DNA from 4 places in the Bradyrhizobium sp. USDA 3650 genome. Region 2 is predicted to be linked to each of the others. Evidence: riboswitches for the same ligand, from Rfam matches in the RefSeq annotation. Region 2 holds a riboswitch; each other region holds the start of a gene.
What was found. Region 2 has a riboswitch for cobalamin ahead of metE (5-methyltetrahydropteroyltriglutamate--homocysteine S-methyltransferase). Riboswitches for the same ligand answer to the same signal wherever they lie in the genome.
Positions count from the first base shown of each region.

Region 1: another riboswitch for cobalamin. It lies ahead of ACVIN2_RS33410 (TonB-dependent receptor); the one in region 2 lies ahead of metE (5-methyltetrahydropteroyltriglutamate--homocysteine S-methyltransferase).
Region 3: another riboswitch for cobalamin. It lies ahead of ACVIN2_RS07845 (TonB-dependent receptor); the one in region 2 lies ahead of metE (5-methyltetrahydropteroyltriglutamate--homocysteine S-methyltransferase).
Region 4: another riboswitch for cobalamin. It lies ahead of ACVIN2_RS07035 (DUF1636 family protein); the one in region 2 lies ahead of metE (5-methyltetrahydropteroyltriglutamate--homocysteine S-methyltransferase).

Region 1 covers NZ_JBSRZG010000001.1:7,108,337-7,111,882, forward strand. Annotated here, with positions in the region: gene ACVIN2_RS33405 (PAS domain S-box protein) at 1-830, shown strand, start outside; cobalamin riboswitch at 1,112-1,316, shown strand; gene ACVIN2_RS33410 (TonB-dependent receptor) at 1,584-3,546, shown strand, end outside.
Region 2 covers NZ_JBSRZG010000001.1:3,378,504-3,382,049, forward strand. Annotated here, with positions in the region: gene metE (5-methyltetrahydropteroyltriglutamate--homocysteine S-methyltransferase) at 1-1,181, opposite strand, end outside; cobalamin riboswitch at 1,281-1,480, opposite strand; partial or broken gene ACVIN2_RS15735 (4Fe-4S binding protein) at 2,263-2,467, opposite strand; gene ACVIN2_RS15740 (EAL domain-containing response regulator) at 3,044-3,546, opposite strand, start outside.
Region 3 covers NZ_JBSRZG010000001.1:1,627,066-1,630,611, forward strand. Annotated here, with positions in the region: gene ACVIN2_RS07840 (Cj0069 family protein) at 1-1,022, shown strand, start outside; cobalamin riboswitch at 1,107-1,315, shown strand; gene ACVIN2_RS07845 (TonB-dependent receptor) at 1,441-3,546, shown strand, end outside.
Region 4 covers NZ_JBSRZG010000001.1:1,433,972-1,437,517, forward strand. Annotated here, with positions in the region: partial or broken gene cobN (cobaltochelatase subunit CobN) at 1-420, opposite strand, end outside; gene cobW (cobalamin biosynthesis protein CobW) at 420-1,469, opposite strand; gene ACVIN2_RS07035 (DUF1636 family protein) at 1,466-1,849, opposite strand; cobalamin riboswitch at 1,945-2,162, opposite strand; gene cobO (cob(I)yrinic acid a,c-diamide adenosyltransferase) at 2,203-2,838, shown strand; partial or broken gene ACVIN2_RS07045 (cobyric acid synthase) at 2,849-3,546, shown strand, end outside.

The DNA.
Region 1 (3,546 bases), 3.7 Mb from region 2:
CGGTCGGAAGTGCGGGGCTATGGCAAATTGAAGCTGACGCCAATCATCTAGAGTCTGCCATCGTCAACCTGGCAATTAACGCTCGTGATTCCATGCCCGACGGCGGAAAGCTGACATTGGAAGCTGCCAACATCTCCGCCGACGATGACTACTGCCGGCTCAATCCTGAACTGGCGCCCGGTCAGTACGTCGCCATTTGCGTGACTGACACCGGTGGCGGGATGTCGCGCGATGTTCTCAGTCACGCCTTCGAGCCGTTCTTTACCACCAAGGAGCCGGGTCACGGCACCGGCCTTGGCTTGAGCCAGGTCTATGGCTTCGTCAAACAATCCGGAGGGCACGCAAAAATCTACAGCGAGGTGGGGCAAGGCACGACGATCAAGCTGTATTTCCCGCGCTTCACCGGCAGTGCCCGACACGAGGAAGTGGCACCTGAGGAGCTCGCTGAGGGTGAGATATTCGAGACCATTCTCGTCGTCGAGGATGATGAAGATCTGCGCGTCTATATTTCTGACGTCCTGCGCGATCTCAACTACCGCGTTCTCTCGGCCCGCAGCGCCCAAGCCGCCCTGACCATTCTCCTGCAGGACCAGTCGAAGGTCGATCTTCTTCTCACGGACGTGGTCATGCCCGGGATCAATGGTCGCGAACTCGGCCGGCGCGCGCTTCAAATTAGACCGCGACTGAAGATACTGTACATGACCGGGTACTCGCGCAATGCCGTCGTCCATCAGGGGAGGCTTGATGAAGGCGTAAACCTGCTGGAGAAGCCGATCTCGCAAGCGAAACTAGCGCTGAAGGTGCGAGAGATTCTCGACCAGCTGACCTAAGGTCAGACAGCGGTAGCATCCTGCGACCGCCGGCGCCGGCGACTACCACTCTTCCAACGCCCGCTCGTGATCCTTAGGCGAAGAGCGCCTCAGGCGTCTTGATGTCCGCTGTCTCTGGTAAAAACGGGCGCGTGGCTGAATTTGCCGCGCCGGGGTCTTTGACCCCGCAGGCTGACGTCAAGTCCCGGGAGACTGGCGGGCGCAGCAGCCACACCCTGCGACCATCGCTGGGCGAGCTGGCTAAAAATCCCTCCCGGTTGTTGACGGGACGATCACCAGATGCCACTTTCGTGATCGGTAGTGTCCGCAAGGACTCATCAAGGGAATGCGGTGCGTCCGTCTCGGCGGACCATTCCGCGGCTGCCCCCGCAACTGTAAGCGGATAGCCGACGACCAGGAAAACCACTGGAGCCAATCGGTCTCTGGGAAGGTGGTCGAAGGCGATAACCCGCGAGCCAGGAAACCTGCTGCCAGCCATAAGTCACGCGCGAACGCATTGGGCGGGGTGCCTCGATGTCGGACAACTAGCCGGTGCATCTGCCGCTTGGGGCGAAGGCAGGTGACTAAGGCAACCGCGGTGACGGTTTGTTTGCGTCGCCGCAGAGCGTTCTTGTGCAACATCTTCGTTTCGGCAGGGGCATTGCGCCGGCATTCTCGCTTGACGATAGTGGCATCTCTCAGAGCCTCACACGCAGCATCCAGCGCACGAGGGCTGCCTTGCTGGTCTTGCTGCTCTCTACGTCGCTGTGCCCCATGGCAAGGGCGCAGACCGCCGCCCGGGATACCTCCCGAGAGGTGGAGCCCGTGATCGTCTCACCACCTGCTGCGAGGCGGGCTCCCGCCGTCAGCCCGGGCGCTCAAAAACCACGGGCGGCCCGCCGCGCCCCGGGGCGCAATCTGTCCGCTTCGGTGGTCGCCGTCCGGGGGACCCAGCCATTGAGCGGCCCGATACAGACACCGCTGAACACGGCCGCGGTGAGCGACGTCGGCTCGCGGCTAGGAATCACGGCACGGGAAATGCCCGCGACCGTCGAGGTCATCGACCAGCGTATCATCCAGGAACTTGGCATCCGGACGACCACTGACGTCGCCAAGGCGGCGGCCGGCGTGACCGGCGGCGACGCTCCGGGTGCACCCGCTATCTTCTCAATGCGCGGTTTTTCCGGGGACCAGATCAGCACTCTGTACAACGGCATCCAGATCGGGCCATCGACCATGACCGGCCGCCCCATGGATGTCGCCGGATTGCAGCAGGTGGAGATCATCAAGGGGCCGGATTCACTCGTTTCCGGCTTAGGGGCGACCGGCGGCGCGATCAATTACGTCACGAAGGCGCCGCACACCGGGCCTGTCATCAACGACGCCTTCACCTCCTACGATTCCTTCAACGGTTATCGCGCCGGCTATGGCTCGGGCGGCAGCACGCTGATTGACGGCCTCGATTACCGCTTCGACATCAGTCATTTCAACAACAAGGGATTTATCGACGACACTTATTCGAAGCTCAGCAATGTCTCGGGCCAGCTGAACTATCGCGTCAACGACAGCCTGAAGGTCTGGGGCGCGGCCGAGTACAGGCAGGACAAGGACCGCTTCTATTGGGGCACGCCTCTGGTGCCGGCCAATGCGCCGGGCATTGTCCCGACATCAGGCGTCGTCTCGGGCCAGTGGAGCAACTACTACCTCGGCGGCGGCACGCCGGTCCCGGTGACGGTCGATGCGCGCACGCTGACGACGAACTACAACGTGCTCGACAATCGCAGCGGGGCAAACGAGCTGTGGCTGCGAAGCGGCTTTCAATGGGACATCACCAACAACATCTCCCTCAAGAGCCAGGTCTACGGCTATGACGCCCACCGCCACTGGTTCAATAACGAGATCACCTCATTCGACCAGACCGTAGGCAATTTCGCGGGCGCGCAGAGCATCTATCGCGAGCGCCTGGCGCTCGATCACGCGCAGCGGCTCTACGGCAACATCACAGACCTTACCGTCAATTCCAATCTGGCCGGCATCGACAACCGTTTCGTCGCCACCGTGACTGCGAGCAGCTCGCAGTTCAACGTCTCGCAGGACACGCTGTTCTCATCGGACTACGTCGATCTCCTCAATCCGGATCGCGGCCTCTATGGCCCGCGCAGCGACGAGAAGATCTACACGCACCTCGACACGACCTCCCTGGCGTTTGAGGACCGGCTCAAACTGACCTCGACCTTCGCCCTGATGGGCGGCATCCGGTTCGAGGACATCAAGCTGGACCGCACGCGGTTTGATCCCGGTGGAGTGCTTGAATCCGCTAAGGGCTATCCCTTTTCGACGACGTTCAATCCCGTGACCGGCCGCATCGGCTACACCTGGGACGTCGCCCCTGGCGTGATGCTGTACAGCCAGTACGCGACCGCGGCAGACCCGACGGTGGCCAACATTTTCATCCTGGCGCCGTCGGTGCCGCTGCTCCTGACGACATCGCGGACCTATGAGACCGGGGTAAAGCTACAATCGGCCGACAAGCGCGCGGAGGCCACATTCTCGGCCTACGATATCGAGCGCAAGAACGTCTATGTCCCCGAGAGCGGCATCGTGTTCAACGTCGCCGGCAAGATCGAATCAAAGGGAATTGAGATCGCCGCGGCGATCAACCCGGTCGCCGGTCTGAAACTGTGGGGCAATGTCGCCTTCGTGCAGTCGCGCTTCATCGATTTCAGCTATGTCGATG
Region 2 (3,546 bases):
GCATCCTCTGAGAGCGTGAGTTCATCGGCCACGTCGGCAGCATAGCCAGCCAGCGCTTTGCCCAATATCGAAAGTTCCTTGATCTTCTGCACTGAGAACGCCAACCACGTCTTCAGATTGGGATCGAGATCGATCTCTAGTTCAATGTCGGTCGGAACATGTAGCAGCGAGCAGGAGGGGGCAATCTGAACACGGTCCCTGCCCAGTTTTTTGACCATAGGAGCAAGTTGGTCGAGTAGCGCCGGCAGATTAGAGCGCCACACGTTGCGACCATCAACGACACCGAGCGAGACCACGAGATCTCTACCTGCTCTGGCGACAATCGCGTCCAACTGGTCAGGTGCACGAACCAGGTCGACATGAACCCCGGCAACGGGCAAGGCCAATACTGTTTCAAGATTGTCGCCGACACCCCCGAAGTATGTGGCCAGCATGATTTTAAGGGCCGGCACGGCCTTAGCGAAATGAGCATAGGCCCGGCGGACAGCGGCCCGAGATGCTTCGTCGACGTCCATCACTAGGCATGGCTCGTCGAGCTGAACCCATTCAGCGCCGCGCGAGGCTAGTTCGCGGAGAACATCGACATAGACGGGGAGGAGTCGATCAAGCAGCGACAGCGGATTGAAGGCGGGATTTACGCTTTTGCCGAGCTTCAGGAAAGTGACTGGGCCCACTAGGACGGGCCGCGTCTGATAGCCGAGGCTTCTTGCCTCCTCATATTCCTCGATCGGCTTCCGAGAGGCATACTTAAAGATCTGATCCTGGTGAAATTCCGGCACCATGTAGTGGTAGTTCGTATCGAACCACTTCGTCATCTCCTGTGCGGCTACGCCGGGCCCATGCTGAGCGTGACCACCGTCTTGAGCGCCACGCGCCATGGTGAAGTAGGTTTTGAGCGACACAGGACCTTCGTTCCAGCCGTAAACGTCGGGAATGGCGCCGACCATTAGGCTGGTATCGAGCACATGGTCGTAGAGCGAGAAGTCATTCGAAGGAATGACGGTCGCACCGCGGGATTTCTGCCGTGCCCAATTAGCGGCACGAAGTCCACTCCCCGCCTCGAGGAGCTCGGCTTCGCTGGATTTTCCCGCCCAGTAGCTCTCGAGCGCGAATTTGAGTTCGCGTCGTGGGCCGATGCGTGACGTCCCCAGTGTGGCAACGGGAAGCGAAAGGATTGACATAGCTTAGACCCCTTGTTGGGGCAAAGGCCATGGCGGACGCAGACAGCGAACATCGCGTGAGCGACAACTGCTTGGCGCACACCGGGACGCCCCGCCCGTGGACGATATCTTGTCGAGGCAGGTCTCCTGGCTCACGGGTCGTCGCTGCTGTCCGGCCTTCCCGAAGCCGCATGGCTTCAGTGACTTCGTTGGACAGCGGCTCGCCGCTTACAGTTGCGGGGGCAGCGCCGGCATTGCACCGGCTTCCCTCTTAGCTCCAGATCAAACGAAATCCGGAGACCGCGACGGCTTGAATTATGCGCACGAGGATCGATGCGTCAACCTACCGATTCTCGTTGCGATATTGCCCAAGCGATTACGAGCGCACTAGGCGGGCACGACGGTCTTGCTCGCGGCCTGGTGAACACGCCCGGATCTGTGGAGGCTCCGCTGTGAAATGCATTCGCTCCTTGCTCGCGTAAGGGTTGAGCTCCACGACCGGAACGAACCCGGGCCGCTTTCGGTATCTGTGTGATCGCGAGGAGGCGACCTTTTCCGTCAGCAGCTTTTCGAACCAGCGCGTCAGGAAGGTGCGATCATCTCGGCCGGCATCCGTTTGGTCACAGCCCACGAGGCTCCCTAGACATTTCGAAAGCCGGATTGCTCCAGGACCGCACGGATGATCAGGTCGGCTCCTTGGTGTTCGGCGGCCCGACCAGGCACGAGGTCGTCCGCCTCCGTGAGGTTGGCCAAGATGATCTTCTCGGTGCAATAGGTGTTCACGTGCTGAGCGACTTTTGCGCCGGCTTCGATGCGTCCGTGGCCGCTCGACGCCGGTCTGCCTCGCCTCGACTCGCGGCCAGCGATGATAGGCCTTAACGCGGCCACTGAGCATCGAGGGCCTTGTCCTTGTTCGTGACAATTTCGACGGTGTCCTCCGACAGAGCCCTTTGAGGGGTTCCTCGGAGTCGCTCAGCGTCTTAAGCTCATAACGATGTTAATCGAACTCGATGCGCCCCATGCGGTCGTGGTCTCCTCAAGGTCCCACATCTACAACTTCGTTCGCGAAATCGAGCGATGAGGCCTTTTGGTCGCGGGCTGCCTATCCTGTCTTGGACGGGACACAGGTGTCAGGGACCGGACAGACCACCGCGCATTGCGGCGTGTCGCAATGGGCCCTCGCACTCCGTACATTTTTTGGCATCGATAACGTAAATGTCGCGCTTCAGACTGATCGCCGCGTTGGGACACTCGAACTCACATGCGCCACAAACGGTGCATTGCGAAGCGACGATCTTGTAAGCCATGCCTTCCGACTCCTTAGGCGAGCGATGCCATGGGCGATCCCTTTCAAATGCCGTGCCAAACGCAGACGCGCTCAATGTTGGGCAATTTGCCCAATTCGGCTGTCCCGGGTCTGAGACCATGTTGCATCTGCGACAGCAACAGGTCGCTTCAATTTCAGGCTACGAGCCCTCGGGCCCTCTTGCGAGAGTCAGTGGCGACTTGACGCTGGAAGCGTCCGTCGGTTTGTTTGGCACGTCAGCGCGGGGCAAGCGAGGCTGACGCTTCCTCAACCGGCGGCGACAAAAAACCGCCAACGGACGCAGGTCTACGTTGGATCTCGGCAAACCTCCGGTCACACACCCCGACTGGAGGTTTGTGCAAGCCTCGCTCATGGCTGCAACGCTAGCTGCGCGGAGGACTCGCTGGAGGCTTGCCAAAACGGGCTTGTGGTATAACAAGCTTCGGAGGGAAATGAAGTGGCGGCGGGACGACCGACACTGGCCCTGCAGACCGAATTGCACTCAGCCTCATGCCTGGTGCCGAGTAGGCATGGCGGTGCTCGTGAGCGTCGCTTGGCCGCACTCAGCCACTCGCAACTATTTTAGACGAGCTGGAGCAGGGTTGAAAGATGACTGTGCAAATTGCTTCAGTGGCATGGCTTTTCCGAACAGATGGCCCTGCGCAAGGTCGAAGCCGAGTTCGGCCACAGCGATTAGGTCAGCCTGGCTCTCCACACCTTCGGCGACGGTGCGCACATTGTACTCTTTGGCTAGATCGACGATATGGCGGCACACCGTTCGCTTGAGGGGCCCATTCGCGCAGCCGCCGACGAACTGACGATCCACTTTCAATTTCATGAACGGGAATTTTGTCATCCCCATCAGCTGCGGCCAATTGGCACCGACATTGTCGATTGCAAGGCCAATGTTGTGAAAGCGAACCTCACGCGCAACCTCGACCAGGAGATCTAGGTTCTGGATCGCTTCCACGCTCTCGATTTCAATCGTCAAACCGCCGAAAGCGGCGTGCGACGGCATGCGCCGACAGAGATCGCGTACCGCCTGCGGGTCAATCAGGAATGCTGCCGGGAGATTGATGG
Region 3 (3,546 bases), 1.8 Mb from region 2:
CCATCCTCTCGCGAGGCGACGCTGCCGCGCGGCGGGATGCGACGGCGCAAAACAGCCGCTTCGTCCGCGTCTTCGGAGCACTCGCGGCGGTCGGCATCGAAGCCCGGCCGGCGATCTACGACGAAAGCCTCGCCGAAGAGGTCCGCGAGCAGTTGCTCGCGGTGGACGGCGTGCTCGTCTGGGTCGATCCGATCCACCAGGGCAAGACGCGGGTTGAGCTTGATCCCCTGCTTCGCGACGTAGCGGCGCGGGGCGTGTGGGTCAGCGCTCATCCGGACGTCATTCTCAAGATGGGCACCAAGGAGGTACTCTATCGTACCCGCTCGATGGGGTGGGGATGCGACACGGCTTTATATCAAACCGCCGAGGCCATGCGCGCCGAGTTGCCGACACGGCTCGCCACCGGTCCGCGCGTGATCAAGCGCAACCGCGGTAACGGCGGCCAAGGCGTGTGGAAGGTCGAGAGCCTGCCGAATTCCCCGATGATAAAGGTGCTGGACGCGACCAAGGATGTCTCCGAGGAACTGACGTTGGAGAGTTTTCTCGGTCGCTGCACGGAATATTTCGAGAACGGCAGCGTGGTCGATCAGCCATTCCAGCCTCGCTTGAGCGAAGGCGTGGTGCGCTGCTATATGGCGGGCGATCGCTGTGCCGGCTTCGGCTCTCACAAAGTCAAAGCCCTGGTTGACTCGCCGGATGCCCGTTCCGAGGCCGGACCGCGGCTCTATACCTCGAACGCAGACTCGCGCTTCCAGCGGCTGCGTCGCTTGATGGAAGACGAGTGGACCCCGGGAATGATGAAGACGCTGGACATCGACGCAGGCTCGCTTCCGGTCATCTGGGACGCGGACTTCCTGTACGGTCCGAAAGACGCGGCCGGTGCCGACACCTACGTCCTGTGCGAGATCAACGCGAGTTCATGCTTCGCGATCCCCGAGGAGGCCCCGGCGGCGATCGCAAGGACGGTGAAGCAGCGGCTCTCGCAAACGCAACCGGCTGGATCGGCGGACAGGAGGCCCTAAGCAAGAATGCCGCGGCATCTCGTGCTGCGGCACTCCGCCAGAGGCGCCGGTCATACGCGGATGTTGACGCGCTCATCGCCAAATGCCAGTTTCCCGCGCGGTAGTGTCCGCAAGGACTCTCCAAGGGAATGCGGTGCGTCCACCTCGAGTGGGCAATTCCGCGGCTGCCCCCGCAACTGTAGGCGGATAGCCGACGACCAAACGAACCACTGGAGCCCCGCTTGGGCCTCTGGGAAGGTGGTCGAAGGCGATGACCCGCGAGCCAGGAAACCTGCTACCAGCCATGGTCACGCGCGAACGCATTGGGCGGGGTGCCCTGATGTCGGAAGAGTAGCCGGTGCATCTGCCGCTAGGGGCGAAGGCAGACTGCTAAGGCAACCGCGGTGACGGTTAGTTTGCGTCGCCGCAGAGCGTTGTCGTGCAAAATCTTTATTTCGGTCCGGGCGTTGCGCCGGAACATTCGCGTGTCCTTATCCAGATCTCTCAGGGAAGAGCCGGCAATTTTCGGCGCGCCACACCTGCCCTGCTCGCCTTGCTGCTCTCGACATCCCTGTCCTCCATGGCGATGGCGCAGACCGCGGTCCGCGACAACGCCTCCCGCGAGGTCGGCCCGGTGATCGTCACCCCGCCCACTCCAAGACCGGCCGTAACCGTCAGCCCCGGCGCTCAGAGATCGCGCACGGCCCGGCGCAACGTAGGGCGTAATCGCGCCGCTCCGGTGGTTGCCAACCCAACAACCCAGCCTCCGAGCTATCAGGTGCAGACGCCGTTGAACACGGCCGCCGTCACCGATGTCGGCTCCCGGCTCGGAATCACGGCACGGGAAACGCCAGCGACCGTCGAGGTCATTGACCAGCAGACCATGCAGGATCAGGGCATCAGGACCACTACCGATGTCGCCAAGGCCGCGGTCGGCGTCACCGGCGGCGATGCGCCGGGCGCGCCCGCAATCTTCTCCATGCGCGGCTTTAGCGGCGACCAGCTCACCACCCTCTACAACGGCATCCCGATCGGGCCGTCGACCATGACGGGCCGGCCCATGGATACCGCCAATCTGCAGCAGGTCGAGATCATCAAGGGCCCCAACTCCCTGGTATCGGGACTCGGATCCACCGGCGGTGCGATCAACTACGTCACCAAGGCGCCGCACACCGGGCCCATTATCAACGAGGCCTTCACCTCCTACGATTCCTTCAACGGCTATCGCGCCGGCTACGGTTCCGGCGGCAGCACGCTGGTCAATGGCCTCGACTACCGTTTCGACATCAGCCATTCCAACGACAAGAGCTTCATCGACGACACCTATTCGAAGCTCAGCAACGTCTCGGGCCAGTTGAACTACCGCGTCAACGACAGCCTGAAGATCTGGGGCGCCGCCGAATACAAGCAGGACAAGGACCGATTCTATTGGGGAACGCCGCTGGTGCCGGCGAACGCGCCCGGCGTCGTGCCGACGTCAGGCATCGTCTCGGGCCAGTGGACCAATTACTACCTCAACGGCCATGCCGGGGCGCTCAATCCCGTTACCATCGACGCGCGCACGCTGACGACAAGCTACAACGTGCTCGACAATCACAGCGGGGCCAACGAGCTCTGGCTGCGCAGCGGCTTCCAGTGGGACATCACCAACAACATCTCGCTGCGCAGCCAGGTCTACGGCTACGACGCGCATCGGCACTGGTTCAACAACGAGATCAGCTCGTTCGACGATTCCGGGCCGAACAACGTCTATCGCGAGCGGCTGGCGCTGGACCACGCGCAACGGCTCTATGGCAACATCACCGACCTCACCGTCAATTCCAACCTCGGTGGAATGGACAACCGCTTCGTCGCTACGGTTGCGGCAAGCAGCTCGCAATTCAACGTCTCGCAGGATACAAAGTTCTTCTCCGACACGGTCGAGCTGATCAATCCGGACCGCGGGCTTTACGGCCCGCGCAGCGACGAGAAGATCTACACCCATCTCGACACCACGGCGCTGTCGTTCGAGGACCGGCTCAAGCTGACCTCGACCTTCGCGCTGATCGGCGGCATCCGGTTCGAGGATATCGAACTATCGCGCACGCGCTTCAATCCCGACGGCTCGCTAGCGTCCGGAAAAGGCTATCCGTTCTCGACCAAGTTCAATCCGGTCACCGGGCGCATCGGCTACACCTGGGACATCGCGCCCGGGGTGATGCTGTACAGCCAATATGCGACGGCGGCGGACCCGACGGTGGCCAACATCTTCATCCTCGCGCCAAAGGTGCCGCTGCTGCTGACGACGTCGCGGACCTACGAGACCGGCGTGAAGCTGCAATCATCCGACAAGCGCGCCGAGGCGACGTTCTCGGCGTTCGACATCGAACGCAAGAACGTCTACGTGCCCGAGAGCGGCATCGTGTTCAACGTCGCCGGCAAGATGGCCTCCAAGGGCGTCGAGATCGCTGCGGCGGTGAACCCGGTCGGCGGCCTGAAGCTGTGGGCCAATGTCGCCTTCGTGCAATCGCGCTTCGTTGACTTCAACTATGTCGACGGCAATGGC
Region 4 (3,546 bases), 1.9 Mb from region 2:
CACCTTGAGCCGCCGCAGCGTCGAGACCGGCAGGGTCGAATATGCATCCAGCCGCGTATCGTCGCGGCCGTCGGCCGGCAGCACGGCCAGCACGATGCCGCGCTCCTTCGCCAGTTGCTGCAGGGCCGCGAGCCCATACGACCAATAGGACTCACCCCCGATCAGACGCACGAGGATGCCGCGCGCCTGCGCCAGCGTGCGCTCGATATAGGTGTCGACCGAGAGCGGATGACGGAGTTCTGCGAGATTGACGAGCCGTAGCGACGGCAGGCTGTCGCGGCCACGGCGCCAGCCGGCCGCGAACGCGGCAAGATCGGAATCTGAATACGAGAGCACCACGAGATCGGCCGGATCCTGGCCGATGTCCCTTGGTATCGCGGTCTCCTCGAGACCGCGGCTCTCGCGGAAGACTACGTGCATTAGATACCAGATCCTGAAAGACCAAGTCCCGCCTTGATCGCGGCTTCATCAATGTTTCCGTGCTCGCCGATCACGACGAGCTTTGACCGCCTCGCACCCGCGCCCCAGGGCTTGTCGAACTGGTGCCGCACGCGCTCGCCGACCGCTTGCAGCAAGAGGCGCATCGGCTTGCCCTCCACCGCGATGTAACCCTTGACGCGCAGCACGTTCTGCTCGCGCGCCAGCCGCTGAACGGATGCGACCAGCACGTCGATGTCGGTGACCTCAGGAAGATCGATCACGACGGACGCAAAATCGTCGTGCTCATGATCCTCCTCGCCGTCGTGATGCGAGGGCCGCGCGGCGAGATCATTCTCGGCGGCAGCGCCGAGGTCGAGGATGACACGCGCGTCGATCGCGCCGTCGGTGATCGCCAGCATCGGCACGCGGCGCGACATCTCGGCGGTGATCGCCGCCTTGGCTGTCTCGAGCCCTGCCGCGCCCGCAAGATCCGCCTTGGTCAGCAGCACGATGTCGGCGCAGGCGATCTGGTCCTCAAACACTTCCGACAGCGGCGTCTCATGGTCGAGATTGCCGTCCGCCGCGCGCTGCGCTTCGACGGCAATTGGGTCGGGCGCGAAACGGCCGGCAGCAACAGCTTCGGCGTCGGCGAGCGCGATCACGCCGTCGACCGTGATGCGCGAACGGATCTCCGGCCAGTCGAACGCCTTCAGCAGCGGTTTGGGCAGAGCCAGGCCCGAGGTCTCGATCAGGATATGATCGGGCCGCACCGGCCGCGACAGCAGCTTCTCCATGGTCGGAATGAAATCGTCGGCGACAGTGCAGCAGATGCAGCCATTGGCGAGCTCGATGATGTTCTCTTCCGGGCAATTCGCATCGGCGCAGGATTTCAGAATCTCGCCATCGACGCCTTCGCTGCCGAACTCGTTGACGAGCACCGCGAGCTTCTTGCCGTTGGCGTTGGCGAGCAGATGCTGGATCAGCGTGGTCTTGCCGGAGCCGAGAAAGCCCGTGACGACCGTGACCGGGACTTTTGCGAGCGAATTCATTCGGCAGCCTCCGGCACGACGGCCAAGGGGAGAATGGGGGGAATGCGGGCAAGCGATTGCTTGCGGAAGATCTCCGGGCGGCTGCGCCAGGGCACGAGGCCGTCGGGCGCGGCCGCATAGGCCGCGGCGCCCGCGACCACGTCGCTCGCATGCGCATCCGAGAGGCGACCATAGACATAGGACCAGCGGCCGGGCGCGCTGAGCGCGACCGAGCAACCCTGGTTGCATGCAGACAGGCATTCGACGGGAACCACGCTGACGCCCTCGGGCACGCCGGCCTCGAGGATCGCACCATGCAGGCGCTTGCCGGGCGTCGTCTCGCCCTCGCCAAGCGTCTCGCCGGCGCGGCAGGTGATGCAGACATGAAGTGTGACGGTCATCGCTTCTTCCAGAATAAACAGCGGGAAGCGAAGAGGCCCACGAACCGTTCTTGCGAAGGCCCGTTTCCCCGTCGCGGAACACCCCGTCCGCCGGTCCAAAATCGTCCGCGTTGGCAGGTCTCCCGGCTTCCGGAGCAGGGTTTCCCCTTCGATCCCCGCCTTCCCGATCTCATGGGGATCAGTGGCTTCGGGCATCTCTCCGGTCACGGTCGCGGGGGCGGCTGCATTTTGGAACCAAATCTTGCCGATTCGGACCCTATCGCATTCCCTCTTCGCCTGTCGTAGGACAGGAACCAACGTCGGGCCACCATTTGCCCCCGACCGCCTCTTGTCAAGCCGAAGGACCCCGTCCGATGACGTCAGAACCGGATACCCAGACGGCCGACGAAACCGACGCCCGTCACGCCTCGAAAATGGCGAAGAAGAAGGTCGCCCGCGACAAGATCATGGCGACCAAGAGCGGCGAAAAGGGCCTCATCATCGTCCACACCGGCGCCGGCAAGGGCAAGTCGTCCTCGGCCTTCGGCATGATCGTCCGCTGCGTCGCCCATGGCTTTCCCTGTGCGGTCGTGCAGTTCATCAAGGGCGCCTGGGATACCGGCGAGCGCCGCATGCTCACCGGCCATTTCGGCGACCTCTGCCAATTCCACGCCATGGGCGAAGGCTTTACCTGGGAGACGCAGGACCGCGCCCGCGACATCGCGGCCGCCCGCGCCGGCTGGGAGAAGGCCAAGGAGCTGATCCTCGACCAGAATCTCCGCATGGTCGTGCTCGACGAGATCAACATCGCGCTGCGCTACGACTATCTCGACATCGCGGAGGTTGTCGATTTCCTGGCGACCTCGAAGCCGCCGATGACGCATGTCGTGCTTACCGGGCGCAACGCCAAGGACGAGCTGATCGAGATCGCCGATCTCGTCACCGAGATGACGCTGGTCAAGCATCCCTTCCGCTCCGGCATCAAGGCGCAAGCCGGCGTCGAGTTCTAAGAAACTCGCGATGGCGCGCGCATTGATGATCCAGGGGGCCGGCTCGGACGTGGGCAAGTCGCTCATCGTCGCCGGCCTCGCGCGCGCCTTTGTGCGACGCGGCCTGCGCGTGCTCCCGTTCAAGCCGCAGAACATGTCGAACAATGCGGCCGTCACGGTCGACGGCGGCGAGATCGGCCGCGCCCAGGCGCTCCAGGCGCTCGCCGCTGGCGTCGAGCCGCACACCGACATGAACCCGGTGCTGCTCAAGCCCGAGACCGATGTCGGCGCGCAGGTGATCGTGCAGGGAAAACGCATCGCGACCGCGCGTGCGCGTGAATATGCGGCGATGAAGCCGTCATTGATGGGCGCCGTGCTGGAGAGCTTCGAGCGGCTGAAGGCGCGCGCCGATCTCGTGCTGGTGGAAGGCGCCGGCAGCCCGGCCGAGGTGAACCTGCGCAAGGCCGACATCGCCAATATGGGCTTTGCGCGCAAGGCCGACGTGCCGGTCGTGCTGGTCGGCGACATCGACCGCGGCGGTGTCATCGCGCAACTCGTCGGCATCAAGGCGGTAATCGACCCGGATGATGCCGCGATGATCCAGGGATTTGTCATCAACAAGTTCCGCGGCGATCCCACGCTGTTCGACGACGGCTACAGACTGATCGAAGAAAAGACCGCATGGCGCGGCTTTGGCGTGCTGCCCTGGTTCGCGCGCGCCGGCGAGCT